Regions from separate parts of the Kocuria rhizosphaericola genome, predicted to be linked through region 4. Evidence: riboswitches for the same ligand, from Rfam matches in the RefSeq annotation. Region 4 holds a riboswitch; each other region holds the start of a gene.

Region 1 (7,049 bases), on a different contig from region 4:
CCCGGTCATGGGGGTGCCGGGCTCGACGACGGGCGGGGTCCAGTCGGCGATGACGTCGCCGGTGGTCACCGCCGGGACCCGGCAGAACACCTGGTGCGCGCCGCCCTCCACCGTGCGGGCGAAGTACCACCAGGCACCGCGGCGGCTGGGCACGGACAGGTCCGTCTCCTGGGTGCGGTCCTTGATCTCCCCGAAGATCGTCTCGCGCAGCCCCGTGAGGTGGGCGGTGGCGGACTCCGCGTACTCGTTCTCCGCGGCGAGGTGGGCGAGCACCTCGGGGGAGTCCTTGTCCCGCATCCACTCGTACGGGTCGGAGAACACGTGGCCGTGGAAGGCGCGCTCGACGGGCTGCTGGCGGATCTGCGGGGGAAGGACAGTCATGGCCCCCATCCTAGGGAAGTCGTCCCGGGAGAGGACGGGCCGGGGCGGCCGGGCCGGTGCCAGAATGGCCGCATGAGCACCCCGGCCCACCTCGCCCCGCGACCGCCCGCCTTCGGATCCACCCGCGCCGACCTGTGGCTGCAGGTGCTGCTGGTCCTGGGCGTGTCCCTGGGCGCCTCGGCCCTCTACGCGGTGCTCTCCCTCGCCGAGCACCTCGCCCGCGGGCCGCTGTCCGAGGCGCAAGCCACGATGAACCCGCCGCTGAGCCTGCAACCGCTCTTCGACCTGCTGCGCCAGCTCACCGGCATCGCCCTGGACCTGGTGCCGGTGCTGCTGGCCCTGTACCTGCTCGCCGGCTCCGCCGGTGCGCTGGGCACGGTCCGCCGGCGGATCGGTCTCGACGCCCGCATGCCCGTCCCGGACCTCGGCCTGGGCACCGTGCTCTTCCTGCTCATGGGGCTGGGGACGCTGGTGCTCTACGGCGCGGGCCGGGCCCTGGGCGTCACCGCCGAGGTCACGACGTCCGGGCTCGCCGAGCACTGGTGGACGGTTCCCGTGCTGCTGCTCTCGGCCGTGCGCCACGCCCTGGTCGAGGAGGTCGTCGTGGTCGCGTTCCTCACCGACCGGCTGACCCGCATCGGCTGGAGCTGGCCCGTGGTGCTGGTGGTCACGGCCCTGTTCCGCGGCAGCTACCACCTGTACCAGGGGATCGGGCCGTTCCTCGGCAACGTGCTGATGGGCCTGGTGTTCGCGGAGCTCTACCGGCGCACCGGCCGGGTGATGCCCCTCGTCGTCGCGCACTTCCTGCTGGACGCCGTGGGATTCCTCGGCGCCGCCCGGCTGCTGGGCTGAGCCGGGGTCCGCCGGGCGGGCCCCGGGCCCTCCCGGCCTCAGATGGTGACGGGGCCGTCCGGGGTGGTGAACGTGACGGAGAGCACCCCCGGGGTGCCGTCCGGATAGCGCCAGTCGACCTCCAGGTCCTGGAGCGCGGTCTCGACGGGGGCGCCCAGCCACTCGGCGACCCGTTCCGGGGCCCCGGCGATGCACATCCCCGCGAGGCCCACGTCCGTGATCCGCGCCTGCGACGGGTGCATCTCGGGGCCGGACTCGAAGTGCACCATGAACGGCAGCTGGGGGTCGGCGATCAGGCCCTTGACGCCGATCTGGCGCCACTCGAGGCACCGCCCGTCCGGGAACACCCGCTGACCGGGCACGGACCGGCGCCCGAGGCGCTGCTCGAAGGGGGTGAGGTCGTCGACCTCCACGACCCAGCCGAGCCAGCCGCCGCCGGCCTCGGACCGGGCGCGCACGGCCTGGCCGAAGGGCGCCTTCTCCGCCGCCGGGTGCTGGAGGACCTCGACGACCTCCACGTACTGGTGGTTGGTGAGGGGCAGGATCATGTTGCGGGTGCCGAAACGTGGGTGCACCCCACCCTTGACCGGCTCGATCCCGAGCTGGTCCGCGATGCGCTCGGTGGTGGCCGCCAGGCCCTCCGGGCGGCAGGCGTAGGACACGTGGTCGACTCTCATGGGCTCATCGTGGCACCCTGTGAGTTTCGTCTCCAAATCGGTCTGCGACGCGCCCGGCGTGGTGCCCCCGGCGCCCCGCGCCGGGCGTCACGGCCGGACCCGGCTTGACGCCGTGTCGCCCGAATCCGGAGAATGCTGTCCAGGTCATGAGCGCCAGCGTCCAAGCCCCAGCTAGCTGGCCGGCAACCCTCCACCGCGGTGGGGTGCCCTGGGTGAAGACCAGGCTCCTCGCGACCGGCGAGCGAGCAAGCGCGGGTCCCCGGTGCCCGGCCCTTCCCGGCCGCACCGCCTCGGCCGGGACGGGACCCCTGACACCCGCAAGGAGTCCCACGGCATGTCCGAGTCCCCCGCTTCCAGCACCGACGTCCCCGCTTCCGGCACCGACGTCTTCACCGCCGAACGGCCCACCCCGGAGAACCCGGGGGGCTGGGCCTTCGAGACCCGGCAGATCCACGCGGGGCAGAGCCCCGACCCGGTCACCGGCTCCCGGGCCCTGCCGATCCACCAGACCACATCCTTCGTCTTCCCGGACGCCCAGGCCGCGGCCGACCGCTTCGCGCTCGCCGAGCTCGGCCCGATCTACACGCGGATCGGGAACCCGACCACGGAGGTCGTGGAGAACCGGATCGCCGCCCTGGAGGGCGGCGTGGGCGCCCTGATGCTCAGCGCGGGGCAGTCGGCGACCACGTTCGCGGTGCTCAACGTCGCCGGCGCGGGCGACCACATCGTGGCCAGCCCGAGCCTCTACGGCGGGACCTACAACCTGTTCAAGTACACGCTGCCCAAGCTCGGCGTCGAGACCACCTTCGTGACGGACCCGGACGACCCCGAGGCCTGGCGGCGGGCGGTCCGGCCGAACACCAAGGCCTTCTTCGCGGAGACGATCCCGAACCCGCGCAACGACGTCCTCGACATCGAGACCGTCTCCGGGATCGCCCACGACCACGAGGTGCCGCTCATCGTGGACAACACCGTGGCGACCCCGTACCTGGTCCAGCCCTTCCGCTGGGGCGCGGACGTCGTGGTGCACTCGGCCACCAAGTTCCTGGGTGGGCACGGCACGGCGATCGGCGGCGTCATCGTGGACTCCGGCGCCTTCGACTTCGGCCGCTACCCGGAGCGCTTCCCCGGCTTCAACCTGCCCGACGAGTCCTACGGCGGACTCGTCTACGCCCAGGCACTGGGGGCGGAGGGCCCCTTCGGCGTCAATCTGTCCTACATCCTCAAGGCCCGGGTGCAGCTGCTGCGCGACCTCGGCTCGGCGATCTCCCCGTTCAACGCGTTCCTCATCGAGCAGGGCATCGAGACGCTGTCCCTGCGGATGGAGCGGCACGTGGACAACGCCGGGAAGGTGGCCCGCTGGCTCGAGGCGCGCGAGGACGTGCGCTCGGTGTCCTGGGCCGGACTGGAGTCCTCCCCCTGGCACGGGCGGGCGCAGAAGTACGCGCCCCTCGGCGCCGGCTCGATCCTGGGCTTCGTCCTCGACGGCGGCCGGGAGGCCGGAGCCGCCTTCGTGGACGCCCTGACCCTGCACTCGAACGTCGCGAACATCGGCGACGTCCGCTCCCTCGTGATCCACCCGGCGTCCACCACGCACAGCCAGCTCCTGCCCGAGGAGCAGCTGGCCTCCGGCGTGGAGCCCGGCTTCGTGCGCCTGTCCGTGGGCCTGGAGAACATCGACGACATCCTGGCGGACCTGGGGCAGGGCTTCGCCGCGGCCGCGGCCGTGCACGGGGGACAGGAGTGACCGTGACCGTCGTGAAGGGCGCCGACGCCGGGACCGCCGTCCGCGAGGACGGCGTGCCGCGCATGGCCGGGATCGGCGAGCTGGAGCTCGAGTCGGGCTTCCGGCTGCCCGAGGTCCGGATCGCCTACGAGACCTGGGGGACGCTCGCCCCGGACGGGTCCAACGCGGTGCTCGTGGAGCACGCCCTCACCGGGGACACCCACGTGGCGGCGGGCAGGGCCCGTCACGGCGCCCCCGAGGCGGAGCGGCGCGCCGCGGAGACCGGCGGCTGGTGGGAGGGCCTGATCGGCCCCGGCGCCGCGATCGACACGGACCGCTACTTCGTGGTCTGCACCAACATCGTGGGCGGCTGCTACGGGTCCACGGGCCCGGCGACCCCCGCGCCGTCGAGCGTGGACCCCGAGGGCCGCCCCTGGGGCTCCCGCTTCCCGCTCGTCACCGTCCGGGACTCCGTGCACGCCGAGGCGGCACTGGCCGACACCCTCGGCATCGACTCCTGGCGCCTGGTCATCGGCGGCTCCATGGGCGGTGCCCGGGCCCTGGAGTGGGCCGTGACCTATCCGGACCGGGTCCGGGCCTGCGCGGTGGTCGCCGCGTGCGCCCAGTCCAGCGCCGAGCAGCTGGCGTGGGGCCAGGCGCAGAACCTCGCGATCCGCCAGGACCCGCACTTCCGCGGCGGGGACTACTACGACGGGCCGCTGCCCGTCACGGGCCTGGGCCTGGCACGGCGGATCGCCCACATCACCTACCGCTCGGCCGACGAGCTGCACCACCGGTTCGGGCGCTCGCCGCAGGCCGACGAGCGCGTCATCGGCACGCACCCCGACGGGCGGGGGCGCTACCAGGTGGAGAGCTACCTCGACCACCAGGCGTCCAAGCTCGCCGGGCGCTTCGACGCCAACAGCTACCTGGCCGTCAACGAGACGCTCATGTCCCACGACGTCGCCCGGGACCGCGGCACGCTCGAGGAGGCGCTGTCCGTGACCTCGTGCGAGTGGCTCGTGGCGGCGGTGGACTCCGACCGGCTCTACCTGCCCCGCGAGTCCGACGTCCTGGCCGCCGCGCTGCCCGGGGGCGCCCGGCGGCACACCCTCACCTCGCCCTCGGGCCACGACGGCTTCCTCATCGAGGCGCCCCAGCTCGGCAAGCTGCTCGTGGAGACCGTGCTGCGCCGTCCCTGAACCGGGGCGGGACCCTCAGGAGTCCGCGGTGCCGTGCCCGGGCGCGAACCCGCCCCCGGGCACGGTGGCGGTGCCGAAGTGCGGCCGCTTCGGCCGGACCCGCGCCCCGGAGCTCGTGCGGCGGATGCGGCGGGCCACCCACGGCCGCAGGTAGCGGTGGGCCCAGACGAGGTCCTCCGCCCGGGCCTGACGCCACGACGAGGGAGGGCGGTCGGGGACGACCTCGGGCGCCAGGCCGTGCTCGATGCCCAGGCTGTCGAGGACCTCGACCGCGATCCGGTGGTGGCCCAGGGGGGAGAAGTGCAGCCGGTCCGGGTCCCACATCGCCGGGTCCGTGAGCTCCCGCAGTCCCCACAGGTCCACCAGGACGGCGTCGTGCCGGGACGCGACCACGCGCACGTTCTCGTTGTAGACCGCGATCCGGCCCCGGATCCCGCGCAGCACGGGAGTGGCGCCGATGTCCGGGCCGTCGATCAGCACGACGGTCGCCCCGTCCGCCCCGAGCCGGCCGACGACGTCGTCCATCTCCTCGGCGATCGCGTCCGGGTCCCCGCCCGGGCGCAGCATGTCGTTGCCGCCCGCGCAGATCGTCACGAGGTCCGGGGACAGCTCCAGGGCGGGCACCACCTGCTCGTCGACGATCTGGCGGAAGAGCCGGCCGCGGATCGCGAGATTGGCGTAGGACAGGCCGGGGGAGAGCCGGTCGAGCTCCTCCGCGACCCGGTCGGCCCAGCCGCGGTGCCCGCCGGGGGACCCGGGGTCCGGGTCCCCGATGCCCTCCGTGAAGGAGTCGCCGATCGCCACCATGCGCAGCCACGGGTGGGTGGGCGATCCGGTGTCCGGGGGTCCTGCCGTCGTCTCGGTCATGCCCCCGGTCTACCACCGGGCCCGGCGGGGGTCCACGGGACCGCGCCGTGGACCCCCGTGCGCGGATGGCACACTGGAGGCATGACCGACGCCTCCGTCCCGACCGGGACCGACACCCCCTTCGCCGTCTGGAGCAACGACGCCGACGCCCGCCCCGGCACCCCGCTGCTCGTGCTCCTGCACGGCTACGGCTCGCACGAGCACGACCTCATGGGCCTCGTCCCGGCCCTGCCGGACGAGTTCAGCGTGGCGTCCGTGCGCGCCCCCCAGCCCATCCAGTTCGGCTACCAGTGGTTCCCGCTCGCCGCGGACCTCAGCTTCTCCCTCGACCGCGTGGCCGAGGCCGTGGAGCCCGTCGCGGCGTGGCTGCGGGAACTGGCCGCGGACCACCCCAGCATCACGCTGCTCGGGTTCTCGCAGGGCATGGCCATGGCCACGTCCCTCGCCCGCCACATGCCGGGGGAGATCGCCGCGGTGGTCGGGCTCTCCGGGTTCGTGGTGCCCGGGGAGCACCCGCTGTTCGCCGACGACCGGCTGCGGGAGCAGCCGCTGCGGATGTTCTGGGGCCGCGACCCGCAGGACCCGGTCATCCCGCAGGAGCTCGTCGACTCCACGGCCGGGTGGGCGCTGGACCACGCCGACGTGATGAAGGTGCACTACACCGGGGTGGGCCACGGGATCAGCCCGCAGGAGGTCGGCCACGTGCGCGAGTACCTCACCCAGGTGGTGCTGGGCGACCCGTCCCGCCGGGTCAGCCCCCCGCGGTGATCCGGACCGAGGCCCCGCCGGCGGAGACGACGTCCCCCGGGTGCAGCTGCCGGCCGCGCCGCGTCTCGACCTCGCCGTTGACCGAGACCTGACCGTCCTCCACGAGGCCCCGGGCGTGCGCCCCGTCCTCGGCGAGGTTCGCCAGCTTGAGGGCCTGGCCCAGCCGGATCATGTCGTCGCGGATGGGCAGTTCGTCGGGGCCGCCGGGCCGCTGGGAAGTCGTCATGGTCCCATTGTCCCAGCCATCCGGACGCCCGGCGACCTACGCTGGACCCGTGTCCGACTCCATCCCGTCATCGGTCGCGAGCGCGCTCGGCCCTGTCCTGGCGGTTCTCGCGGGCTCTGCACTGGCCCTCCAGTCGCGCATCAACGGCGCGCTCGGGACACGGCTGGGTGATCCCGTGGCGGCGGCGTTCGCGGCCGTCGTCGTGGGCGTGACAGCGGTGACCGCGGTCAGCGTGCTCAGCGCCGCGGGTCGGCAGGGCCTGCTGAGGCTCGTCCGGCAGCTGCGGGAGGGTCGCCTGTCGTGGTGGTTCCTGCTGGCTGGTCTCATCGGTGCGGTGTTCGTCTTCGCCC
Region 2 (7,049 bases), on a different contig from region 4:
GTCCGTGGGGCTCATCGTCTTCTCCCCGGTCATGTCCGGTGCCGAGACGTCGATGATCCCGACGGCCGACTTCGCGTGGTTCCCGCTGCAGAACCCGGGCCTCGTCTCGATCCCGGCCTCCTTCCTCCTGGGCTTCATCGGCTCCATGACGGAGCGCCGCCTCGAGGACCCGGTCAAGCAGTCCGAGATGGAGGTGCGCTCGCTCACAGGCATCGGTGCCGAGAAGCCCGTCGCCCACTGAGTCGAACTCCGCTCCCACCTGGGACGACCCCCGGCCCGCCCGAAGCTCCGGCTTCCGGCGGGCCGGGCCGTTTCCCGGAGACCTCCCAATTTTTCGCTAAAGTAAAAAGACAGCGAGCTGACCGTCGGCTACTGTGGGTAACGAAGCCGGTTCAGGGTATTCCAGGGATACTGGCCGGTTGCGTACACTAAAAGTCCCTCCCGGGACGGATAAGGAGCAATCATGGGAATCATCGGTTGGATCGTCCTCGGCCTCATCGCCGGCGCCCTCGCGAAGCTCATCATGCCGGGCAACCAGGGTGGCGGAATCATCGTCACCATGATCCTCGGCATCGTCGGCGCCCTCCTCGGAGGCTTCATCGGCTCGGCGCTGTTCGGCGTCGACATCAGCACCTTCTTCTCGCTGACCACCTGGCTCCTCGCCATCGGCGGCGCGCTCATCGTGCTGCTCATCTGGGGCCTGATCACCGGCCGCAAGGGCCGCGCCACGCACTGACCCGACCTCACCGGTCCGCGAGGCCCCGTCCACCGTTCCCGGTGGACGGGGCCTCGTCGCGTCCGCGCCCGGGGCGGCGCACCGCCGCGGCACCGGTCCTGGGCGGCCTCCGAGGGATACTGGGGCCATGACGCCCCTCGCCTCCTCGCCCCGCACCCGTCAGACGCCCGAGCTGCAGGCCCTGGTCGCCGCCGGTCCCCGCAGGATCAGCGTCCTCGGCTCGACGGGCTCCATCGGCACCCAGGCGCTCGACGTCGTGCGGGCCGCGCGCGAACTCGAGGGGCAGCCCCCGTTCACCGTGGTCGCCCTCGCCGCCGGACGGAGCCGCCTCGAGCTGCTGGCCGACCAGGCCGTCGAGACCCGCGCCGCGCTCGTGGCCACGAGCGGCACCGGCGAGGACGCCGCCCGGCTGGCCCGCCTGATCGCGGAGCGGGCCACGTCCGCCCGGGCGGGGGACTACCGCCCCGAGATCGAGCACGGCCCCGACGCCGCGTCCACGGCCGCCGCCCATCCCGGCGCGGAACTCGTGCTCAACGGCATCACCGGCTCCATCGGGCTCGCCCCCACGCTGGCGGCGCTGCGGGCCGGGCACAAGCTCGCCCTGGCGAACAAGGAGTCGCTGATCGCCGGCGGCGCCCTCGTCAAGGCGGCCGCCGCGGCCACCGGGGACCCGGACGCGCTGATCCCCGTGGACTCCGAGCACTCCGCGCTCGCGCAGGCGTTGCGCGGCGGCTCCGCCGGGGAGGTGGACCGGCTCGTGCTGACGGCCTCCGGCGGCCCGTTCCGCGGCCGGTCCCGGGCGGAGCTCGAGACGGTCACGCCGGCGGACGCGCTGCGCCACCCGACGTGGGACATGGGCCTGATGGTGACGACCAACTCGGCGTCCATGGTGAACAAGGCCCTCGAGGTGCTCGAGGCCCACCTGCTCTTCGAGGTGCCCCTCGAGCGGATCGACGTGGTGGTCCACCCGCAGTCGGTGGTCCACTCCATGGTCCAGTTCGTGGACGGCTCCACCCTCGCCCAGGCCTCGCCCCCGGACATGCGCCTGCCCATCGCCCTCGGTCTGGCCTGGCCCCACCGGGTGCCCGGCGCGGCCCTGCCGTGCGACTGGACGCGCGCCACCGAGTGGACCTTCGAGCCCCTCGACCCCGTGGCGTTCCCCGCCGTCGAGCTCATCAAGGCGGCGGGGGAGCGGGGCGGGACGTTCCCCGCCGTGTTCAACGCGGCCAACGAGGAGGCGGTGCACGCCTTCCACGACGGCCGCATCCGGTTCCCGGCCATCGTGGACACGGTCGCGGCGGTGCTGGACGAGCACGACGACGACGGCCCGCTGGAGCTCGAGGCCGTCCTGGCGGCCGAGCGCCGGGCCCGCCGCCGGGCCCGCGAGGTCCTCGCCGGCTGACCGGGCGCCTCCGCCCGGGCGCCCGCACCGGGGCACCGGACCCCGGCGCCGCCGTGCTAGTCTGTCCGCCGGATGACGAGTCCCAGCACGAAGCCCTGGCTTGCTGGGCGGCAACCCTCTCCCGTAGTGGGGTGCCCCAGGTGAACCATCCGGCCACGGCCGACGACGGTCGGCGGCAAGTACGGCTCGACGCCCACCGCGCCCTTCCGCGCGCCGATCGGCCGTCGCCGCCGGATCCCGGCCCTGGTGGAACCTCCGACACCTACGGACCCACGGAAAGGCACCACATGCGATCGCAGCGCCTCCCCCTCCTCGCCCTGGCCACGACCCTCGGCCTCACCCTCACCGCCTGCGGCGGCTCCGCCGGGGAGTCCTCCGGCGAGGGCGTCCTCGCCGACGACAAGGTCACCATCGGTGTCGTGGGCACCGACCCGACCCACGACGCCCTCAAGAAGCTGGCCGAGGAGCAGGGCATCACCGTCGAGTACGTCGACTTCTCCGACTACAACCAGCCGAACCCCGCCACCGAGTCCGGCGACGTGGAGATGACCTGGTTCCAGCACATCCCGTTCCTCGCGGACTACAACAACTCGGCCGGGGGCTCGATCACCCCGATCGGCTCGACCTCGATCTACCCGCTGGGCCTGTACTCCAACCAGTACGACTCCGTCGAGCAGTTCCAGAAGGGCGACGAGATCGCGGTGCCCAACGACGCCGTGAACCTCTCCCGCGCCCTGCTCGTCCTCGAGTCCGCGGGCCTGGTCGAGCTGACCTCCGACACCCTCATCCCCACCGAGCTCGACGTCGACACCGAGGCCTCGACGGTGAAGGTCACCCCGGTCTCCGCGGAGCAGACGGTGCTCTCGCTGGACTCGGTGGCCGGCTCGGTCATCAACAACGACTTCCTCTCGCGGGCGGACATCGACCCGAAGTCGGCGCTCGCCCAGGACGACCCCGAGGCCGAGGGCTCGCGCGCCTATGTCAACCTCTTCACCACGACCGAGGAGCTCGCCGACGACGAGACCCTCCAGCAGGTGGCCGGCCTCTACCACGAGGAGCCCGTGCTCGAGGCCGAGATGACGGAGACGAAGGACACCGCCGTGCCGCTGCAGCTGGAGCAGCAGGAGCTGCAGGAGCTGACCGAGCGCTACCAGCAGGAGCTCAAGGACCAGGAGCAGTGAGCGCGGCGGTCCCCGCCGGGCCGCCCTCACCCGGGCGCCCGGACGAGGTGCTCGTCCGCTTCAGCAACGTCTCCAAGACCTTCCGCACCGGCTCGGGGCGGGCGGCGCGGGAGGTGCTCGCGGTCGACGACGTCAGCCTCGACGTCCGCCGCGGCGAGATCTTCGGCGTGATCGGCTACTCCGGGGCCGGCAAGTCCACCCTGGTGCGCCTGATCAACGGGCTCGAGCCCGTGTCCTCGGGCTCCCTGACCGTGGAGGGCTTCGAGGTGGCCGGCCGGCGCGAGACCGAGCTGGCGCCCGTGCGGCAGGAGATCGGCATGATCTTCCAGCAGTTCAACCTCTTCACCTCCCGCACCGTCGCCGGCAACGTCGAGTACCCGCTCAAGCGGGCCGGCTGGCCCAAGGAGAAGCGCAGGGCCCGGGTGGCCGAGCTGCTCGAGTTCGTGGGCCTGTCCGCGCGGGCCCGCAACTACCCGGAGCAGCTCTCCGGCGGGCAGAAGCAGCGCGTGGGCATCGCCCGCGCCCTGGCGACCAGTCCGAAGCTGCTCCTGGCCGACGAGTCGACGAGCGCCCTCGACCCGGAGACCACGCAGGAGGTGCTCCAGGTGCTGCAGCGGGTCAACCGGGAACTGGGGATCACCATCGTGATCATCACCCACGAGATGGACGTGGTCCGGGCGATCGCCGACCGGGTGGCCGTGATGCAGGACGGGAAGGTCGTGGAGCACGGCTCCACCGTGGACATCTTCGCCCGGCCCCGCACCGAGACCGCCCGCCGCTTCGTCTCCTCCGTCCTGCACTCGGTGCCCGACGCCCGCGAGGTGGAGCGGCTGCGCCGCGCCCACCGCGGCCGCCTGGTGATCGTGGACGTCGGCGACGGCGTGGACATCGGCGGGGTGCTCTCCGACGGCGCCGCCCGCGGAGTCCGCTTCACCATCGCCTACGGCGGGATCAGCGTGCTCCAGGAGCAGTCCTTCGGGTCCCTGACCTTCGAGCTGACGGGCGAGGACGCGGCTGTGCAGGCCGTGGTCGACGAGATGTCCCGCATCACGACCCTGAGAGAGGTGGCCGCGTGAACGACTGGTCCGTCCTGGGACCCGAGCTGCTGGCCGCGCTCGGGGAGACCCTCTACATGGTGGCCGTCACGCTGCTGCTCGCCGGTGCGCTCGGACTGCTCGTGGGCGTGGGCCTCTACGTCACCCGCCGCGGCAACATCCTGGAGAACCGCGCGGTCCACGAGGGGCTCAACCTCGTGGTGAACTTCGTCCGGCCGATCCCGTTCATCATCCTGCTGGCCGCGCTCGGACCGGTGACCCAGGAGGTCGTCGGGACCCGGCTCGGGCCCAACGCGGCGATCTTCGCGATGACCATCGGGGCGATGTTCGCGGTGGCGCGCATCGTGGAGCAGAACCTCATGAGCGTGGACCCCGGCGTCGTCGAGGCCGCCCGCTCCATGGGGGTCTCCCGCGCCAGGATCATCACCACGGTGATCCTGCCCGAGGCGCTGGGCCCCCTCGTGCTCGGCTACACCTTCCTGGTCATCGGCATCACGGACATGTCCGCGATGGCCGGGGCCATCGGCGCCGGCGGCCTGGGCGACTTCGCCCTGCGGCTGGGCTACCAGCGGTTCAACGACGAGGTCACGTGGGCGGCGGTCGCCGTCATCGTGGTCCTGGTCCAGCTCGTGCAGGTGGTGGGCAACAGACTGGCCCGGCGGATCCTGCGCCGCTGAGGCAGGCCGCCCGCGCGCCCCGCGACGGCCGGTGCGTCTCCTCCGGGAGGCGCACCGGCCGTCGTCGTGCACTGGTGCGCCTGCCACGCACCGTCCAGGATGGTGGTGCAGACTGGTCCTCGCCGTGCCGAGCGCACGGACCCGCCGTCCCCGGCGCCCGCCGGGGACCTTCGACGATCCCGGGAGGTCCGACGGATGGGCGTCGCGCTGTTCCTCGTGGGCGTGCTGCTGGCCGCGGTCGCCATCGCGGTCTCCATCGCCCTCCACGAGATCGGCCACCTGGTGCCGGCCAAGCTCTTCGGCGTGCGCGTCACGCAGTACATGGTCGGCTTCGGGCGCACCGTGTTCTCCCGCCGGCGGGGCGAGACGGAGTACGGGCTCAAGGCGGTCCCGCTGGGCGGCTACATCTCGATGGTGGGGATGTACCCGCCGGCGAGTGAGGGCGCGACGGCCCGGGCCTCGAGCACCGGCGTGTTCCAGCAGCTGGCGGCCGAGGCGCGCGGCGCCGCCGCCGACCAGCTCGCCCCCGGGGACGAGGACCGCGTGTTCTACCGCCTGCCCGTGTGGAAGCGGATCGTCATCATGCTCGGCGGCCCGGTGATGAACCTGCTGCTCGGTGCCCTGTGCCTCGCCGTCCTGCTCTCCGGCTTCGGGACGGCGACGCCCACCACCACGGTCGCGTGGGTCTCCGAGTGCGTGGTCACCGCCGAGCGCCAGACCGCCGGGCAGACCGAGTGCCGCCCGGAGGACCCGCAGGCCCCCGCGAACGCCGCGGGCCTGCGCCCCGGGGACGTCGTCACGGCCGTCGACGGCGCCCCGGTCGCCTCCTGGGACGAACTCACCGGCCGCATCCGCGACCGGGCCGGGGAGCGGATCCCGGTGGTGGTCGAGCGGGACGGGCGGACCGTGTCCACCGAGCTCACCCCGATCCTGTCCTCGCGTCCCGTGCTCGACGGCTCCGGGGCCGCGGTGACCGGGGAGGACGGCGCCCCCCGCTACGAGGAGGTCGGCTTCATCGGGATCAGCCCCACCACCGAGCCCGTCCGGCAGCCGCTGACCGCGGTGCCCGGGGCGGTTCTCGACGGGCTGCAGCAGATCGCCGGAGTCGTCCTGCACCTGCCGCAGCGGATCTACGAGGTCGCGGAGGCTGCGTTCTCCGACGCGCCGCGGGACCCCGACGGGCCGATCTCCGTGGTGGGGGTCGGCCGGATCTCGGGGGAGATCGCCGCGCACGAGGAGATCGCGCTGCGGGACAAGGCCGCCTCCCTCGTGGGGCTGGTCGGCTCCGTCAACCTGGCGCTGTTCGTGTTCAACCTGCTCCCGCTGCTGCCGCTCGACGGCGGGCACGTCGCCGGGGCCCTGTGGGAGGCGCTGCGGCGGGGGAGCGCGCGGCTGCTCGGCCGGCGCGACCCCGGCCCGTTCGACCCCGCCCGGCTGCTGCCGGTGACCTACGCGGTGGCCGTGCTGATGATCGGGATGTCCGTCCTGCTGGTCTACGCGGACATCGTCAAGCCGGTCCGGCTCTTCTGAGCACTTCCCGGGGGCCCCGGGGGCGGCGCCGCGGGGCGTTCGGCGAGGGAGGAATTCCGCCCCGCGCGCCGGGGTCGGCTCCGGTGCATGGGGCACAATGGGAACCGGCGACGGCCCCGGTGACGGGGTCCCGGCGCCACCGCTCCAGATCCTGCCCTCGATTCCTCGGAGGAACTCCTTGACCCCGGTCAGCCTCGGCATGCCCGCCGCGCCCCAGCCCGTCCTCTCCCCGCGCCGGAAGACCCGGCAGATCCGGGTCGGGTCCGTGGGCGTCGGCTCCGACTCGCCGGTGAGCGTGCAGTCCATGACGACCACCCCCACCACGGACATCAACGCCACCCTGCAGCAGATCGCCGAGCTCAACGCCACCGGCTGCGACATCGTCCGGGTGGCGTGCCCGTCCCAGGACGACGCCGACGCCCTGCCGATCATCGCCATGAAGTCCCCGATCCCGGTGATCGCCGACAT
Region 3 (7,049 bases), on a different contig from region 4:
GCAGCAGCTGCGCGATCATCGGGGCGAACGCGCCGCCGATGATGGAGCCGAACGCGTAGCCGATCGAGACGCCCGAGTAGCGCACGCGGGCCGGGAACATCTCGGCGTAGAGCGCCGACTGCGGGCCGTAGGACGGGCCGAGGCCCACGGTGAGGATCACGATGGCCAGGGCGAACAGCGGCAGGGACGCGGTGTCGAGCAGGAACCACATCGGCACGGCCCACAGGATGATGATGGCGTAGCCGATCTGGAAGGTGCGCACGCGCCCGATCTTGTCCGAGATCCAGCCGCCGAACATCGTGAAGACGAGCCACCCGAGGCCGCCGATCAGGGAGGCGATGAGGGTCTGCGACCGGGGCATGCCCAGCACGTTGGAGCCGTAGGAGGCGAAGAACGCGATCACGAGGTAGCCGGCGGCGTTGTTGGCGGCGAAGATCAGGGCCGCGAGGGTGACCGGCTTCTTGTGGTGCTTGACCAGCTGGCCCAGGGGCGCGGAGGACTCCTTCTTGCGCAGCTGCATCTCCTTGAAGACCGGGGACTCGTCGACCGTCTTGCGGATCAGGTAGCCGACCACGATCAGCACCACGGAGGACAGGAACGGGATGCGCCAGCCCCACGCCTGGAAGTCCTCGGGGGACATCATCGAGGTGAGGGCGAACATGAAGGACGTGGCCAGCAGCATGCCCAGCGGCACGCCGATCTGCGGGTAGGCGCCGAAGAGCCCGCGCTTGTTCCGCGGGGCGTGCTCGACGGACATCAGCGCCGCGCCGCCCCATTCACCGCCCGCCGAGAAGCCCTGCATGATGCGCAGGACCACCAGGAAGATCGGGGCCCAGATGCCGATCGTGGCGTAGGTGGGCAGCAGGCCGATCAGCATCGTCGCCGCGCCCATGCCCACGAGGGTCAGCACCAGGACGATCTTGCGGCCGTACTTGTCGCCGAGGTGGCCGGCGACCACCGCGCCGAGCGGGCGGAACAGGAAGCTGATGCCCAGGGAGGCCCACGCGACGACCTGGGCGAGGCCGGCGTTCTCCTGCCCGAGCGGCGCGAAGTACAGCGGGGCCAGGACGAAGGCCGCGGCCTGGGCGTAGATGAAGAAGTCGTACCACTCGATGGTGGTGCCCACGAGGGTGCCGGCGAGGACCTTGCGCTCCTCGCGGGACATCTCGTGCCGCCCGGCCGGGGCGGATGAAGTGTGGACCATGGGAGTCTCCTGTGTGGGCGGGGACGGCGACGTCCTCGGCGGAACCGAACGCAACATGACCGAACGTTCGGTAGTTCAGTGAGATACTACGGGCGGAAGTGACGCCTGTCACCATCCGTGCGGAATAATCAAACATTGTATCACCAATGTGACACAGACCACCCCCTGGAGGAAACCGATGGCCGTCTACGCCCCCATCACCCTGGGCCGCGGCGCCCGCACCGTCGTCTGCCTGCCCGGCTGGTACGGCTCGGCCGACGGCTGGGGGCCCTGGCGCACGTACCTGGACACCGAGGAGTTCCGCTGGGTGTTCTTCGACTACCGCGGCTACGGCATCCGGATGGGCGAGACGGGCAGCTTCACGCTGGACGAGATCGCCAAGGACGTCCTCGCGGTGATCGACCGCCTGCCCGCCGGCCCCGTCCACCTCGTGGGCCACTCGATGGGCGGCTCGGTCATGCAGAAGGTCCTCGCGGAGGCTCCCGAGGGGCGGATCGGCAGGCTCGTGGGGGTCGCCCCCACTCCGGGGACGGGCACCGACCTCGACGACGACGCGCGGCGGCTGTTCGAGTCCGCCGCGGAGAACCCCGAGGCGCGGCGGGCCATCATCGACCTGACCTCCGGCCACCGGCTGCCCTCCGCGTGGCTGGACCGCATGGTGGAGAAATCGCTGCTGCGGTCCATCCCGGAGGCGTTCGCCGCGTACCTCCGGGCGTGGGCGGACACCGACCTCTCCGAGCAGGTCCGCGGCCGCACCAACCCCCTCCTCGCCCTGTACGGGGAGCACGACCCGGCCGTCACGGAGCAGTCCCTGCGGGACAGCTACGGCGAGCTCTTCCCGCACGCCGAGATCCGCCGGATCGGCAACGCCGGGCACTACCCGATGTTCGAGACGCCGCTCGCGCTCGTGGCCGACGTCGAGGAGTTCCTCGCCCGCTGACACGCGGCCGGGCCCGGCCCCCACGGAGAGGACCGGGCCCGGCGGCGTGGCGGGGGCGCCAGGGGCGGCGGCTCAGCGGTAGAGCCGCTCCGTGGCCAGGCGCGCGCCCTCGACGAGGGACTCGAGCTTGGCCCACGCGATCTGCGGGTGCAGGCGCCCGCCGAGTCCGCAGTCGGTCGAGGCCACGACGTTCTCGCGGCCCACCACGGAAGCGAACTGCTCGATCCGGTCCGCGACGAGCTCGGGGTGCTCCACGACGTTGGTGGAGTGCGAGACCACCCCGGGGATGATGACGCGGCCCTCGGGCAGCCGGTGATCGCGCCAGACCTTCCACTCGTGGGCGTGGCGGGCCGAGGCGCCCTCGAAGGTGTAGCCGCCGGCGTCGATGGTCAGCATCAGGTCCACGAGGTGCTTCAGCTCGAGGTCCGTGGTGTGCGGGCCGTGCCAGGAGCCCCAGCACAGGTGGAAGCGGACCTGCTCCTCGGGGATCCCGCGCAGCGCGTGGTTGAGGGCCTCGACGCGCAGCCGTGTGAACGCCAGATAGTCCTCGACCGTGGGCTCGGGGTTGATCTGGTCCCAGGACTCCGCGATGGAGGGGTCGTCGATCTGCACGGTCAGCCCGGCGTCGGTGATCGCCAGGTACTCCTCGCGCATCACGTCGGCGCACGCGTACACGAGCTCCTCGTCGGTCCTGTAGTACTCGTTGGTCACGCGCGCCGCGGAGCCGGGGGACAGGGCGGCGACGAACCCGGTCCCGGCGCCCGTGGCCTGCAGGGCGGCCCGGAGGTTGCGCACGTCCGAGGCCACGGCCTCCTGGCCGGTGTAGGTGAGCGGCCCGGTGATCTTGGGCTGCTTGGTCGAGGAGCGCCCGGTGAGGATGCCCGACGCCGGGTCCTCGTAGGCCTCCCGGAAGCGCTCGCGGTCCCGGCGGTCCGGGAAGCTCGTGAGCACGATGTTGCCGGGCGAGGAGCGCTTCTGCTCCGTGGACGCCCACCGGTCCTCGTCGGACGGCGTGAGCCCGCCGAGGCGGCCGAAGGAGTAGTTCCACCAGGCGCCGTAGTCCACGGCGCTGGACATGGTGTGCCCGTACTCGCCGTCGTTGACGACGTCCACGCCGATCTCGCGCTGTCGGCGCACCACGTCCTCGACGCCCGTGGCCAGCTCGCCGGTGAGCTGCTCGAACGTGATGGCGCCGTCGGCGTACTGCTGGTTCGCCTCCAGAAGCCGCGGGGTGCGCGGCAAGGAGCCCACGTGGGTGGTCTGCACGTGGTCGGTGTTCTGCATGGTCACGGGTGTCCTCCTGGGGAACGGCGGGGGAGTCGGGCGGGGCCGGTCAGGACCAGAGCCGGCGGGAGGCGAGCTCGGCGCCGCGGGCGAGGGTCTCGAGCTTGGCCACGGCGATCTGCGGGTGGATCCGCCCGCCCAGCCCGCAGTCGGTCGAGGCGATGACGTTCTCGCGGCCCACCTGGCGGGCGAAGCGCTCGATCCGGTCGGCCACGAGCTCGGGGTGCTCCACCACGTTGGTGGCGTGGGAGACGATCCCCGGGATGATGACCTTGCCCTCGGGCAGCTCGTGGTCCTGCCAGAGCTTCCACTCGTGCTCGTGCCGGGCGTTGGCGGCCTCGAAGCTGTAGCCGCCGGCCCTGATGGAGAGCATGAGCTCCACCAGGTGCTCGAAGCCGAGGTCCGTGGTGTGCGGGCCGTGCCAGGAGCCCCAGCACAGGTGGAAACGGACCTGCTCCTCCGGGATGCCCTCGAGGGCGTAGTTGAGGGCCTCGACCCGCTTGCGGGTGAACGCGAGGTAGTCCTCCACGCTGGGCTCGGGGTTGACCTGGTCCCAGTTCTCCGCGATGGAGGGGTCGTCGATCTGCACGATCAGTCCGGCGTCCGTGATCGCCCGGTACTCCTCGCGCATGACCTCCGCGCACGCGGTGAGGACCTCGTCCTCGTCCGCGTAGTGGGTGTTCTCCAGGCGGGCGCACGAACCCGGGGACAGCGCGGCGAGATAGCCCTCGCTCGCGCCCGTGGCCTGCAGGGCGGCCTGGAGGTTGCGGATGTCGGCCTCCAGCGCCGCGTGGCCCGTGTACTCCAGCTTCCCGGTGATCACCGGGAACGGCGCCTGCTTGCCCGTGGTGATGCCCGATGCGGGGTCCGTGTAGGCCTCGTCGAAGGCCTGGCGGTCCCGGCGGTCCCCGAAGCTCGTCAGGACGACGTTGCCGGGGGAGGCGCGCCGCGGCTCCTGCTCCCACAGCCCCACCTCACCGGGAGTGGGGCCCGAGATCCGGGCGAAGATGTAGTGCCACCACGCGCCGTAGTCGACCTCCGCAGCCATGACGTGGCCGTACTCGCCGTCGTTGACCACGTCGATGCCGAGCTCGCGCTGCCGGCGGACCACGTCGACCACCGAGTCCTGGAGGAGCTGGTCGTACTCGGCCTCGGGGATGCTGCCCTTCGCCCGGTTCGCCCCGAGCAGCGCCGGGGTCCGGGGGAGGGATCCGGCGTGGGTCGTGAGGATGCGCTCGGCACTGTGCAGCATGGGTCGCAAGTCCTTTCCATCGGTCCTGGCGGTAGCACCGGAGGCGGGACGGGGAACCGTCGCCCGGGTTGCTGCGGCGTCGTCGAGCCAGATCTCTCGGCCGCTCTGGATGGTGACCGTCCCATCCAAGCGCACCGGCGGGCGCGGCGCCATTCGGCGCCCGCGTGACGGGCGTGACGGATTGTGACGCGCGCGGTCCTGCTCGCCGTCGTGGTCCGGATCACATACCGTGACGGTGACCGGTGCCCCGGACCCGGTGGGCGCCGCGGACGGAAGGAAGGATCTCCATGTTCCAGGACAACGGCCTCGAGGGGCGCACCGCGCTCGTGACGGGCGGGGCGAGCGGCATCGGCCTGGCGGCTGCCCGGGCGCTCGCCGGCTCCGGCGCCCACGTGGTGGTGGCCGACGTCGACGAGGCCGGGGCGCAGCGCGTCGCCGACGAGCTGGGCGGGAGGGCCTGGGCGGTGGACCTGCTCGACACCGGGGCGCTCGCCGAGCTGAGCCTCGAGGTGGACGTGCTGGTCAACAACGCCGGCATCCAGAAGGTCTCCCCCCTCCACGAGTTCGACCCGGCGGACTTCCACCGCATCCTCGTGCTCATGCTCGAGAGCCCGTTTCTGCTGGTGCGCGCGGCGTTGCCCCACATGTACGAGAAGGGCTGGGGGCGCGTCATCAACGTCTCCTCCGTGCACGGGCTGCGGGCGTCCCCCTACAAGAGCGCCTACGTCTCCGCCAAGCACGGACTCGAGGGGCTCTCCAAGACCATCGCCCTGGAGGGCGCCGCGCACGGCGTGACGAGCAACTGCGTCAACCCCGGCTACGTGCGCACCCCGCTGGTGGAGAAGCAGGTCACCGACCAGGCTGCGGTGCACGGGATCCCCGAGTCCGAGGTGGTGGAGCGGATCATGCTCGGCGAGACGCCCGTCAAGAAGCTCGTGGAGCCGGAGGACGTCGGCAGCCTCGTGGCGTGGCTGGCCGGACCGCACGCGTCCATGGTCACCGGGGCGTCCTACACGATGGACGGCGGCTGGACCGCGCGCTGAGCCCCGCCCGCCCGGCGGGGCCCCCGGTGCCGGTCCGGTGCCGGCCCCGCCGGCTCAGCGGTGGCCCAGCTCCTGGGAGAGCCGGTGGGCCTCCGTGAGCAGGGCCCGCCCCAGGGGCTGCCGGCGCTCGCCGGTGAACCGGGGCTCGATGCCCGTGAGGCTCAGCGCGTAGACCGGCGCCCCCGTCGCGTCGAAGACCGCCGCGGCCATGCCCCAGCTGCCCTCGACGATCAGCCCCGGGTTCACCGCGAAGCCCTCCCGCCGCACGTCCGCGAGCAGGTCCCGGATCCGCTCGGGCGTGTGCAGCGGACCCCAGCCGGCGCGGGCCCCGGCCGTGGCCGCGAGGACCCGGTCCACCTCCGGGTCCGGGAGGTGGGCCAGGATCGCCAGCCCCGCCGAGGCCACGCCCAGCGGCAGCCGCAGTCCCTCGTACAGGACGTGGGAGCGGATGGGGAAGGCGCCCTCCACGCGCGCCAGGCAGACGGTCTCCATCCCGCGGCGGACCGAGAGGAACGCGCTCTCGCCGGTGGCCTCCGCGAGCCGGCGCAGCGAGGGACCGGCCAGTTCCCGGATCGGATAGCGGTGGGCCGCGACCGCGCCCAGCACGTACAGCTCCGGCCCCAGCTGCCAGGCCCCCGTCCCGGCGGCGCGCTCCACGAGACCCTCCTCGGCCAGACCCGTGAGCAGCCGGTGCACGGTGGGACGGGTCATCCCGGTCCCGGCCGCGAGCTCCGCCACCGTGCTGCCCTGCTCGCGGCCCGCGACGGCCCGCAGCAGCTGCCCCACCCGGTGGACCACCTGGGTCCCCGAACCGCTCGTCCGCTCCTGTCCCATGACTCCACTATATGGACACTGAGCGCACGAATGGCCGGATGCTGAGGAGAACTGCCGTCATTCCGGCAGTTCTGTTGACCGACATGTGGAGGCTCCCTAGATTGAGTGCTGAGTCACAGTCGCACCAGAGGAAGGGGCCAGGGTGTCCAAGGTCAGAGACAACGCCGCCGAGCTGCTGGCGGAGAGCCTGCGGGACGGCATGACGCTCGCCGTGGGCGGGTTCGGGCTGAGCGGGATCCCCCGGGATCTCATCGACGCGGTGCGGGACTCCGGGGTCACGGACCTCACGGTGGTCTCCAACAACATGGGTGTGGACGGCAAGGGCCTCGGGGTCCTGCTCGAGAACCGGCAGGTGAAGAAGGTCCTCGCCTCCTACGTGGGCGAGAACAAGCTGTTCGCCCAGCAGTACCTGGACGGGGAGCTCGAGGTCGAGTTCAATCCGCAGGGCACCCTCGCCGAGCGGCTCCGGGCCGGCGGTGCGGGCATCCCCGC
Region 4 (7,049 bases):
CCGCCGAGCGCATCGCGCGCCGCGCCGCGGCCTCCTCCCGGCGCCGCCGCCGCGCCTCGCGCCGGCCGGCAGGCGTCCCGTCCCCGCCGTCCTCCGCACCGCGGGGCGGCGCGAACGACGGCTCGTGCTCGAGCCACGGTCCCACGACGCAGCCGACCGCCGTGCCCACGGCCACCTCGGCGCCGAACAGCAGCAGGACGGCCGGACCGTCGGGCCCCACGTCCGTGAGCCGGCCGAGCCCCAGCGAGCCGTGCGCCAGCCAGCTCAGCAGCATCACCAGCACGCCCGCGACCGCGCCCACGAAGAGCCCGGTCAGCAGGGTCGAGAGCGGGAACGTGATCCAGCGGGCGGGCAGCCGGAGCGCCATCCAGTCGTCCAGGTGGTTCTCCCCCTCGCGCAGGAACCACCAGCCGGCGAGGACACCGGCCAGGACCGGCAGCACGACCACCACGAGCGCCCACGCCGGCAGCTCCGCGGGCGGCAGCGCGGCGAGCGCCGGGAGCATCGGCACGGGCCCGGCGTCGGTGCCCAGCGGGGAGACGTGGGTGCCGGAGCCCAGGTCGAAGCCCGCGCCCGTGGCCCAGGCCAGGGCGTAGACGGCGAGGTTGGGCAGGTAGCCGAGCTGGAGCCCCGTCAGCGCGGTGTCCCCCGGCACGCCGGTGCCGAGCCGCTGGTAGACGCCCACCACGTCGTTCCAGTTCCAGAACAGGGCGGCGGCGAGCAGGGCCGCCCCGGCGCCGACCCCGGCGACGGCCGCGACGAACCCGGCGCGCAGCACGGCCCACACGTAGGACCCGGCCCAGCGGGAGTACTGGCTCGTGCGCTCGACCCACGCGGCGGCGTTGACGCCGATCAGCCCCGGCAGCGACCGGGAGGCCCGGTACGCGCCCACGAACGCGCCCAGGGCCACGGGAACGAGCGGGAAGACGGCCGCGGCCACCGGGCTCGCCGAGACCGGCCCGCCGCTGAACAGCAGCGCGGCCGCCGCGCCGAACGCGCAGTAGGCGGCGAGGCCGCTGAGGTACGGCTGCCAGAACTGACCCTCCCAGCAGGCGCGCGCCAGCCGCCTCCCGGCCTGCCACGCGAGCGCGAACGGCACGAGGGTCAGTCCCAGCGGGACGAGGTTGAGCGTCCCGGTGGTCGCGGGCAGTCCCGCCCCCGGGTCCAGGGCCACCTGGAGGGGCGTGAGGTGGGCGAGCAGCCACACGTGGCCGGAGAGCACGAACCCGCCGATCAGGCCGAGGGTGTCGAAGCCGTCGGCGAGCCACACCATGAGGACGGTCAGCAGGACCAGCAGGTAGGACACCACGGCCACGGAGCCGAGTTCCAGCACGCCCTGCAGCCACAGCGGCATCGGCACGCCACGGCGGTCGGGGCGTGCTGCGGGGGAGGAAGAGCCATGGGAGTTCATCACCGCCCATCCTCCCACGCCCGCGCGGCGCCCCGGCAGAGGCTTCACGGCGCCTTCACCGGCGGGCCACGTGCCGCTTCCCGTCCGGTCGCCCGCCCCGGGCAGGCTCGCGCACATGAGAGTCGCCGTGGTCGCCGAGCAGTTCCTCCCCCACCTGAACGGAGTCACCCACTCGGTGCTCCGGGTCGTCGAGCAGCTGGTCGCCGGGGGGCACGACGTCGCCGTCCTGGCACCCTCCTACGACCCCGCGCCGCTCGGGCGCCTCGTGGAGGACGTCGTCGAGGACCTCGACGGGGTGCCGGTGCACCGGCTGCCCGCCGTTCCCCTCACCGGCTACCCGGCCGTGCGCGTAGCCGGGGGGACCGTGGCGCGGGTGCGCCGGCAGCTGGCGCGCTTCCGGCCGGACGTGGTCCACGTGGCCTCCCCGTTCGTGCTGGGCCGCCGGGCGATCCTGGCGGCCCAGCAGCTCGGGGTGCCGTGCGTGGCGGTCTACCAGACGGACGTGCCCGGATACGCGGCCAAGTACGGGGCGCCGTTCCTCGAGCATCTCCTGTGGGGGCACGTGCGCTCCATGCACAACCTCGCCACGCTCACGCTCGCGCCGTCCACCTCGGCGGTCCGGCAGCTCACCGAGCACGGCGTCCACGACGTGCACCTGTGGCGGCGCGGGGTGGACACCACCCGCTTCTGCCCCCGGCACCGGGACGAGCAGTGGCGGGAGGAGGTCGGCGGCGGCCGGCGGATCGTCGGCTACGTGGGCCGGATCGCGCCGGAGAAGCAGGTCGAGGACCTCGCCGCGGTCGCGGACCTGCCCGGCACGCGGCTCGTGGTCGTGGGCTCGGGGCCGGAGGAGGACGCCCTGCGCCGCCGGCTCCCGCAGGCCCACTTCACCGGGCGGCGCAGCGGCGCCGACCTCGCGCGCATCATGGCGTCCTTCGACGTGTTCGTCCATCCCGGCGAGTTCGAGACGTTCTGCCAGACGATCCAGGAGGCCATGGCCTCCGGGGTGCCGGTCGTCGCGACCGGTCGGGGCGGGCCGCTCGACCTCGTGGACCGGTCCCGCACCGGCTGGCTCTACCCCCCGGGCGACCTCGGTGCGCTCCGCGGGCACGTGGTCGACCTCCTGGGCGACGAGGCGAAGCGGGCCGCGTTCGGCGCCGCCGCGCACGCGGCGGTCCAGGGCCGGACGTGGGACGTCCTGGTCGGACAGCTGCTCGAGCACTACGAGCACGCCGTGGAGCTCTCGGTGCGGGGGCGCGGCCCGCGCCACCGCCGCGCCGGCTGAGGGCTACCGCCGGGCGGGGGCCGCGTCCAGCACGGACGCCCCGGTGCCGGCGTACCGCCCCGGCTCCACGGTCAGCACGGTCAGCCCGTGCACCTGGGCCGTGGCGGCGGTGAGCCCGGCGAGCGGGTCGGCGGCCACCGTCGCGCCCAGCGAGCCCCACGCCCGGGCCACGGCGGCGTCCACCGGGAGCACCCGGCCCGGGAAGCGCAGCTCGAGCTGCTCCACCCACAGCGTCTCGTCGGGCCGCTCGGCGAGCAGCTCGCCGAGCACCGTGGCCGGCAGGAACAGCCGCCGGTGGCCGTGCCGGCGCAGGGCTTCGGCCAGCCCGGGGCAGCGCTCCGGGGTGCGCACCCCCAGCAGCACGGAACGGTCCAGGAGCAGGTCCACGGCGCGGGACCTCAGGCCGCGGCGGCGAGCTCCCCGCGGGCCGGAGCCAGCAGGAAGTCCACGAACTCGGTGCGGGCCTGCACGGCACGGGCGTAGTCCTCGAGGCTCATGGCGGAGACGCTGATGGGCGGGACGCTCCGGGCCGGGTCGCTCGGGACCGGGTCCCTTCCGGCTGGGACGCCCGGGGCGGTCTCGGAGAACGCTCCGGCACGGGCGGAGGGGGCAGGGGTGCGGGGGTCGGACATGACCGGGGATCCTTCGGGCGCTCTTGCTCGCACCGGGTACCGCCGCGGCGGTGATGCGAGCCGCTTCGTCATCCGAACCACCCGTGAACATGGGGTTGGTGCCCGGTCAAGTCGGAGCTTGCCGACCGGGTCTCTTGAAGCTGTCTCCATTGAACCACATCGGCGAGCTCCGCCCCGGCGGCATCCCGCGCCGCCCACCTGTGCGCCGGTCTTCCCCGGGACGTCACCGCTGCGACACCTCGGCGACACATCCCTCCGCTGGAATGGGCTCGGAACACCGGGGACGGCGCCGACGACGAGCCCGAGCATTACGTTTCAGTGACACAACTCACGACTCGCTTGTCGAGGTGTCGGAGCTCCGGGGTAGCCTGGATCTGCTTCTCGAGATGCGGCGTCCACGTGCTCGACCGGAGATCGACGATCCCCGACGAGCCCGTGGAGAGGCTCCGACCCGCTGCGCGCCAACCCGATGTTCCCGGGTGGATCGGATGACGAAGCGGCGGGCAACGCCATCGGATGCCTGCAAGAACGTCAGGAGAAAACATGACCATGTCCGAAGAAAGAACAGCCATCACCACCGACCAGCGCGAGGAGTGGATCGACGTGACCGTCACCGCCCTCCCCGATCTGCACCTCGTCCGGCTCACGTCGACCGACGGGGACGTGCAGGAGTACCTGAGCCCTGAGGCCGACGACCTCGCCGCCGCGGCGGAGCACGCGGAGGGAACCGCGCAATGGTGCGCCAAGTACCGCCAGCTCCTCGTCCCCGGAGCCCTCGCGGCCACCGGACGGCACCCGTTCTTCAAGCTCCACCCCTCGTCCCTCCCGCTGTCGGCGTAGCCTGCGGGCAGGACACGACGGAGGCCGCAGCCCATCGGGCTGCGGCCTCCGTCGTGGCCGGGCGCGGTGGATGCACGAGTGCAGGTACACGGACGAGCAGGCGTGCGGAGGGGTCCGCACGGCGCTCACTCAAGACCGTAGTCCCCCGCGGAGCCCCAGCCGCCGGCCTCGTCGGCGGAGCCGTCGAACTCCCACTCGGAGGCCTCGAGCTCGAAGGGCACGGTGACCTCCAGCTCGGCGTCGGGAATCCGGTTGACCACGAAGGGGTCCTCCGGCTCCGCCGCCGCGGGGCGCGGATCGGGAACGCTCACGGTGCTTCCTCCCGGGGCTCTGCTGCGGCGCGTCTCGCCCGCGCTTCTCTCCCAGTGATTCTGCCCCGTGAGACGCCCCCCGTGGGGCACGACGACAGAACCGCCGCCGGGCGGAGCCCGACGACGGTTCTGGAGGATCTGCGGGCCGGGGCCCGAGCAGGATCCTTAGGAGATGACGTTGATGTTCGCGGCCTGGGGGCCCTTGGGGCCGTCCTGGGTCTCGAACTCGACGCGGTCGTTCTCGTTCAGCGAGCGGAAGCCGTTCGAGTTGATCGCGGAGAAGTGGGCGAAGACGTCCTTGGAGCCGTCCTCGGGGGTGATGAAGCCGAAGCCCTTGTCAGCGTTGAACCACTTGACGATGCCGGTAGTCATGGGAGACCTGATCCTTCATGAGATGAACGTTTCCCGACGTTCGAGAAACAAAACAGTTGTGATGCATGGAAAACGTCTTCTCAGAAAAACTGCTGCACCCGAGTGGGCCGAACTGCTTGAAAGACAAAAACGAACCTCAACAACTGCGAACCACTGTACACGAGTTCCGGGACCGCACCACCCGGGTGGTGCCGGGGCACCGCGGACATCGCCCGAGGACCCCGCGCGGTGCGGGCGCACTCCGAACCCACCGCCCGGAGCCACTCAGGCCGGCACGCCACCGAGCTCGACCAGCAGCCGCCACCGGGTCGCGGCTCAGTCCGCCAGCAGGGCGTCGGCGACCGCCCGGAGCCGCGCCCGCTCCTCGAGGTCAGGGGCGAAGACGCCGGCGGCATCGGCGAACCACACGCCGTCGGCGAGCAGCCGCACGGCCAGCAGCCGGCTCCGGCGCTCGGCGGGCAGGTCCACGGGCAGGTCCACCCACGGTGCCACCCGCGCGACCCAGCGCTCCTTGAGCGTCGCGCGCAGCCGCTGGTCCGTGAGCATCACCAGGTCCGTCTCGTCGACCTCGCCCGAGAGGCACCAGTCCAGGTAGGCGCGCAGACGCTCGTCGGCCGGCACCTGCTCCGGCGGGGCGGAGAGGCGGCGGGACATCTGCGCGTCCCAGCCGTCCATCACCCGGTCCACCAGGGCGAGCATCAGCGCTTCCTTGGTGGGGAAGTGGTACATCACTCCCGGCTTGGTCAGGCCCGCTTGCCGTGCGGCCGACGCGAGCGAGATCGTGCCACCGCTCCGGATCAGCTGGAGGGCGCCGTCGAGAATCCGCTCACGGGAGGAAGTGCTCATGAAAAAATACTTTACCAACCGGAAGGAAGGTGTCACGATGTTGCGCACGGCCGATGTGGTGTCCAGCACCACACCGGCCCGCCACAGGACGACGACGTCCCGCCCCGCCCGGTCCGTTCAGGTCCGGTCACCGGGTGCACCCGCCCTGGACCACTCTCCACAGAAGGATTTGCCCCATGACCACTGCCGTGCAGGACAGCACGTCCACAAGGGGAGCCCCCACCGGCGCCCACCGCCCCCGGCCGACCGTGAACCGGGTGGTGTTCGCCGGTTCGGGCGTCACCATCGTCCTGTTCTCCCTGTGGGCGATCCTCGCGCCCGACCAGGCCTCCACCGTGATCAGCGCCGTGGTGGGCTGGATCGCCACCAACATGGGCTGGTTCTACGTCCTGACCGCCACCGTGGTGACGGTCTTCGTCCTGGTCGTGGCCTTCTCCCGCGAGGGGACCATCAAGATGGGTCCCGACCACTCGAAGCCGCAGTACAACCTGTTCACCTGGACGGCGATGCTCTTCGCCGCCGGCATCGGCATCGACCTGCTCTTCTTCTCCGTCGCAGAGCCGGTGACCCAGTACTACGGCCCGCCCACGGGCGAGGGCGCGACCGCCGAGGCCACCCGCCTGGCCGTGGTGTGGACGCTGTTCCACTACGGCGTCACCGGCTGGGCGATGTACGCCCTGATGGGCATGGCCTTCGGCTACTTCGCCTATCGGTGGAACATGCCCCTGAGCATCCGCTCGGCCCTCTACCCGCTGATCGGCAAGCGCGTGCAGGGACGCATGGGGGACGCCGTGGACATCGCGGCGCTGCTGGGCACGATCTTCGGCGTGGCCACCTCGCTGGGCATCGGCGTGGTGCAGCTCAACTACGGTCTGTACCTGCTGTTCGGTATCGAGGAGGGCACCGCCGCGCAGATCGGGCTGATCGTCGTCGCCGTGGTGATGGCCACCGCCTCGTGCGTCTCGGGCGTGGACAAGGGCATCCGCCGGCTCTCCGAGCTCAACGTCCTGATGGCCGTGGCGCTGATCGTCTGGGTGCTCGTCGCCGGCAGGACCTCGTTCCTGCTCGACGCCACGGTGCAGAACCTCGGCGACTACGTGGCCGCCCTGCCCGGGATGACCCTGGACACGTTCGCCTACACCGGTGCGGCGGAGTGGATGGCGGGGTGGACCCTGTTCTTCTGGGCCTGGTGGATCGCCTGGGCGCCGTTCGTCGGGCTGTTCCTGGCGCGCATCTCCCGCGGCCGCACCCTGCGCGAGTTCGTGATCGCGACCCTGACCGTGCCGTTCGTGTTCATCCTCATCCTGGTCTCGGTCTTCGGCAACAGCGCCCTGGCGATCGTCACGGGCGGC

Evidence for each region. Region 4 has a riboswitch for S-adenosylmethionine ahead of ACH9D2_RS05815 (hypothetical protein). Riboswitches for the same ligand answer to the same signal wherever they lie in the genome.
Region 1: another riboswitch for S-adenosylmethionine. It lies ahead of ACH9D2_RS17880 (bifunctional o-acetylhomoserine/o-acetylserine sulfhydrylase); the one in region 4 lies ahead of ACH9D2_RS05815 (hypothetical protein).
Region 2: another riboswitch for S-adenosylmethionine. It lies ahead of ACH9D2_RS19075 (MetQ/NlpA family ABC transporter substrate-binding protein); the one in region 4 lies ahead of ACH9D2_RS05815 (hypothetical protein).
Region 3: another riboswitch for S-adenosylmethionine. It lies ahead of ACH9D2_RS13410 (cobalamin-independent methionine synthase II family protein); the one in region 4 lies ahead of ACH9D2_RS05815 (hypothetical protein).

Annotation. Positions count from the first base shown of each region.
Region 1 is NZ_JBISWK010000175.1:8,974-16,022, reverse strand. Features, by position in the region: gene ACH9D2_RS17895 (S9 family peptidase) at 1-381, opposite strand, end outside; gene ACH9D2_RS17890 (CPBP family intramembrane glutamic endopeptidase) at 454-1,233, shown strand; gene ACH9D2_RS17885 (VOC family protein) at 1,272-1,910, opposite strand; SAM riboswitch class IV at 2,053-2,168, shown strand; gene ACH9D2_RS17880 (bifunctional o-acetylhomoserine/o-acetylserine sulfhydrylase) at 2,245-3,657, shown strand; gene metX (homoserine O-acetyltransferase MetX) at 3,654-4,838, shown strand; gene ACH9D2_RS17870 (GDSL-type esterase/lipase family protein) at 4,854-5,705, opposite strand; gene ACH9D2_RS17865 (alpha/beta fold hydrolase) at 5,787-6,473, shown strand; gene ACH9D2_RS17860 (RNA-binding S4 domain-containing protein) at 6,457-6,699, opposite strand; gene ACH9D2_RS17855 (DMT family transporter) at 6,749-7,049, shown strand, end outside.
Region 2 is NZ_JBISWK010000186.1:6,082-13,130, forward strand. Features, by position in the region: gene ACH9D2_RS19060 (sodium:solute symporter family transporter) at 1-241, shown strand, start outside; gene ACH9D2_RS19065 (GlsB/YeaQ/YmgE family stress response membrane protein) at 464-736, shown strand; gene dxr (1-deoxy-D-xylulose-5-phosphate reductoisomerase) at 864-2,138, shown strand; SAM riboswitch class IV at 2,210-2,326, shown strand; gene ACH9D2_RS19075 (MetQ/NlpA family ABC transporter substrate-binding protein) at 2,426-3,319, shown strand; gene ACH9D2_RS19080 (methionine ABC transporter ATP-binding protein) at 3,316-4,395, shown strand; gene ACH9D2_RS19085 (methionine ABC transporter permease) at 4,452-5,051, shown strand; gene ACH9D2_RS19090 (M50 family metallopeptidase) at 5,247-6,581, shown strand; gene ispG (flavodoxin-dependent (E)-4-hydroxy-3-methylbut-2-enyl-diphosphate synthase) at 6,760-7,049, shown strand, end outside.
Region 3 is NZ_JBISWK010000131.1:133-7,181, forward strand. Features, by position in the region: partial or broken gene ACH9D2_RS13395 (MFS transporter) at 1-1,204, opposite strand, end outside; gene ACH9D2_RS13400 (alpha/beta fold hydrolase) at 1,383-2,144, shown strand; gene ACH9D2_RS13405 (cobalamin-independent methionine synthase II family protein) at 2,217-3,428, opposite strand; gene ACH9D2_RS13410 (cobalamin-independent methionine synthase II family protein) at 3,478-4,680, opposite strand; SAM riboswitch class I at 4,694-4,796, opposite strand; gene ACH9D2_RS13415 (3-hydroxybutyrate dehydrogenase) at 4,968-5,723, shown strand; gene ACH9D2_RS13420 (IclR family transcriptional regulator domain-containing protein) at 5,778-6,557, opposite strand; gene ACH9D2_RS13425 (CoA transferase subunit A) at 6,700-7,049, shown strand, end outside.
Region 4 is NZ_JBISWK010000052.1:2,479-9,527, reverse strand. Features, by position in the region: gene ACH9D2_RS05830 (cell division protein PerM) at 1-1,354, opposite strand, end outside; gene ACH9D2_RS05825 (glycosyltransferase) at 1,527-2,696, shown strand; gene ACH9D2_RS05820 (PIN domain-containing protein) at 2,700-3,083, opposite strand; gene ACH9D2_RS05815 (hypothetical protein) at 3,095-3,328, opposite strand; SAM riboswitch class IV at 3,343-3,468, opposite strand; gene ACH9D2_RS05810 (hypothetical protein) at 3,872-4,168, shown strand; gene ACH9D2_RS05805 (hypothetical protein) at 4,294-4,479, opposite strand; gene cspE (transcription antiterminator/RNA stability regulator CspE) at 4,645-4,851, opposite strand; gene ACH9D2_RS05795 (TetR/AcrR family transcriptional regulator) at 5,167-5,697, opposite strand; gene betT (choline BCCT transporter BetT) at 5,874-7,049, shown strand, end outside.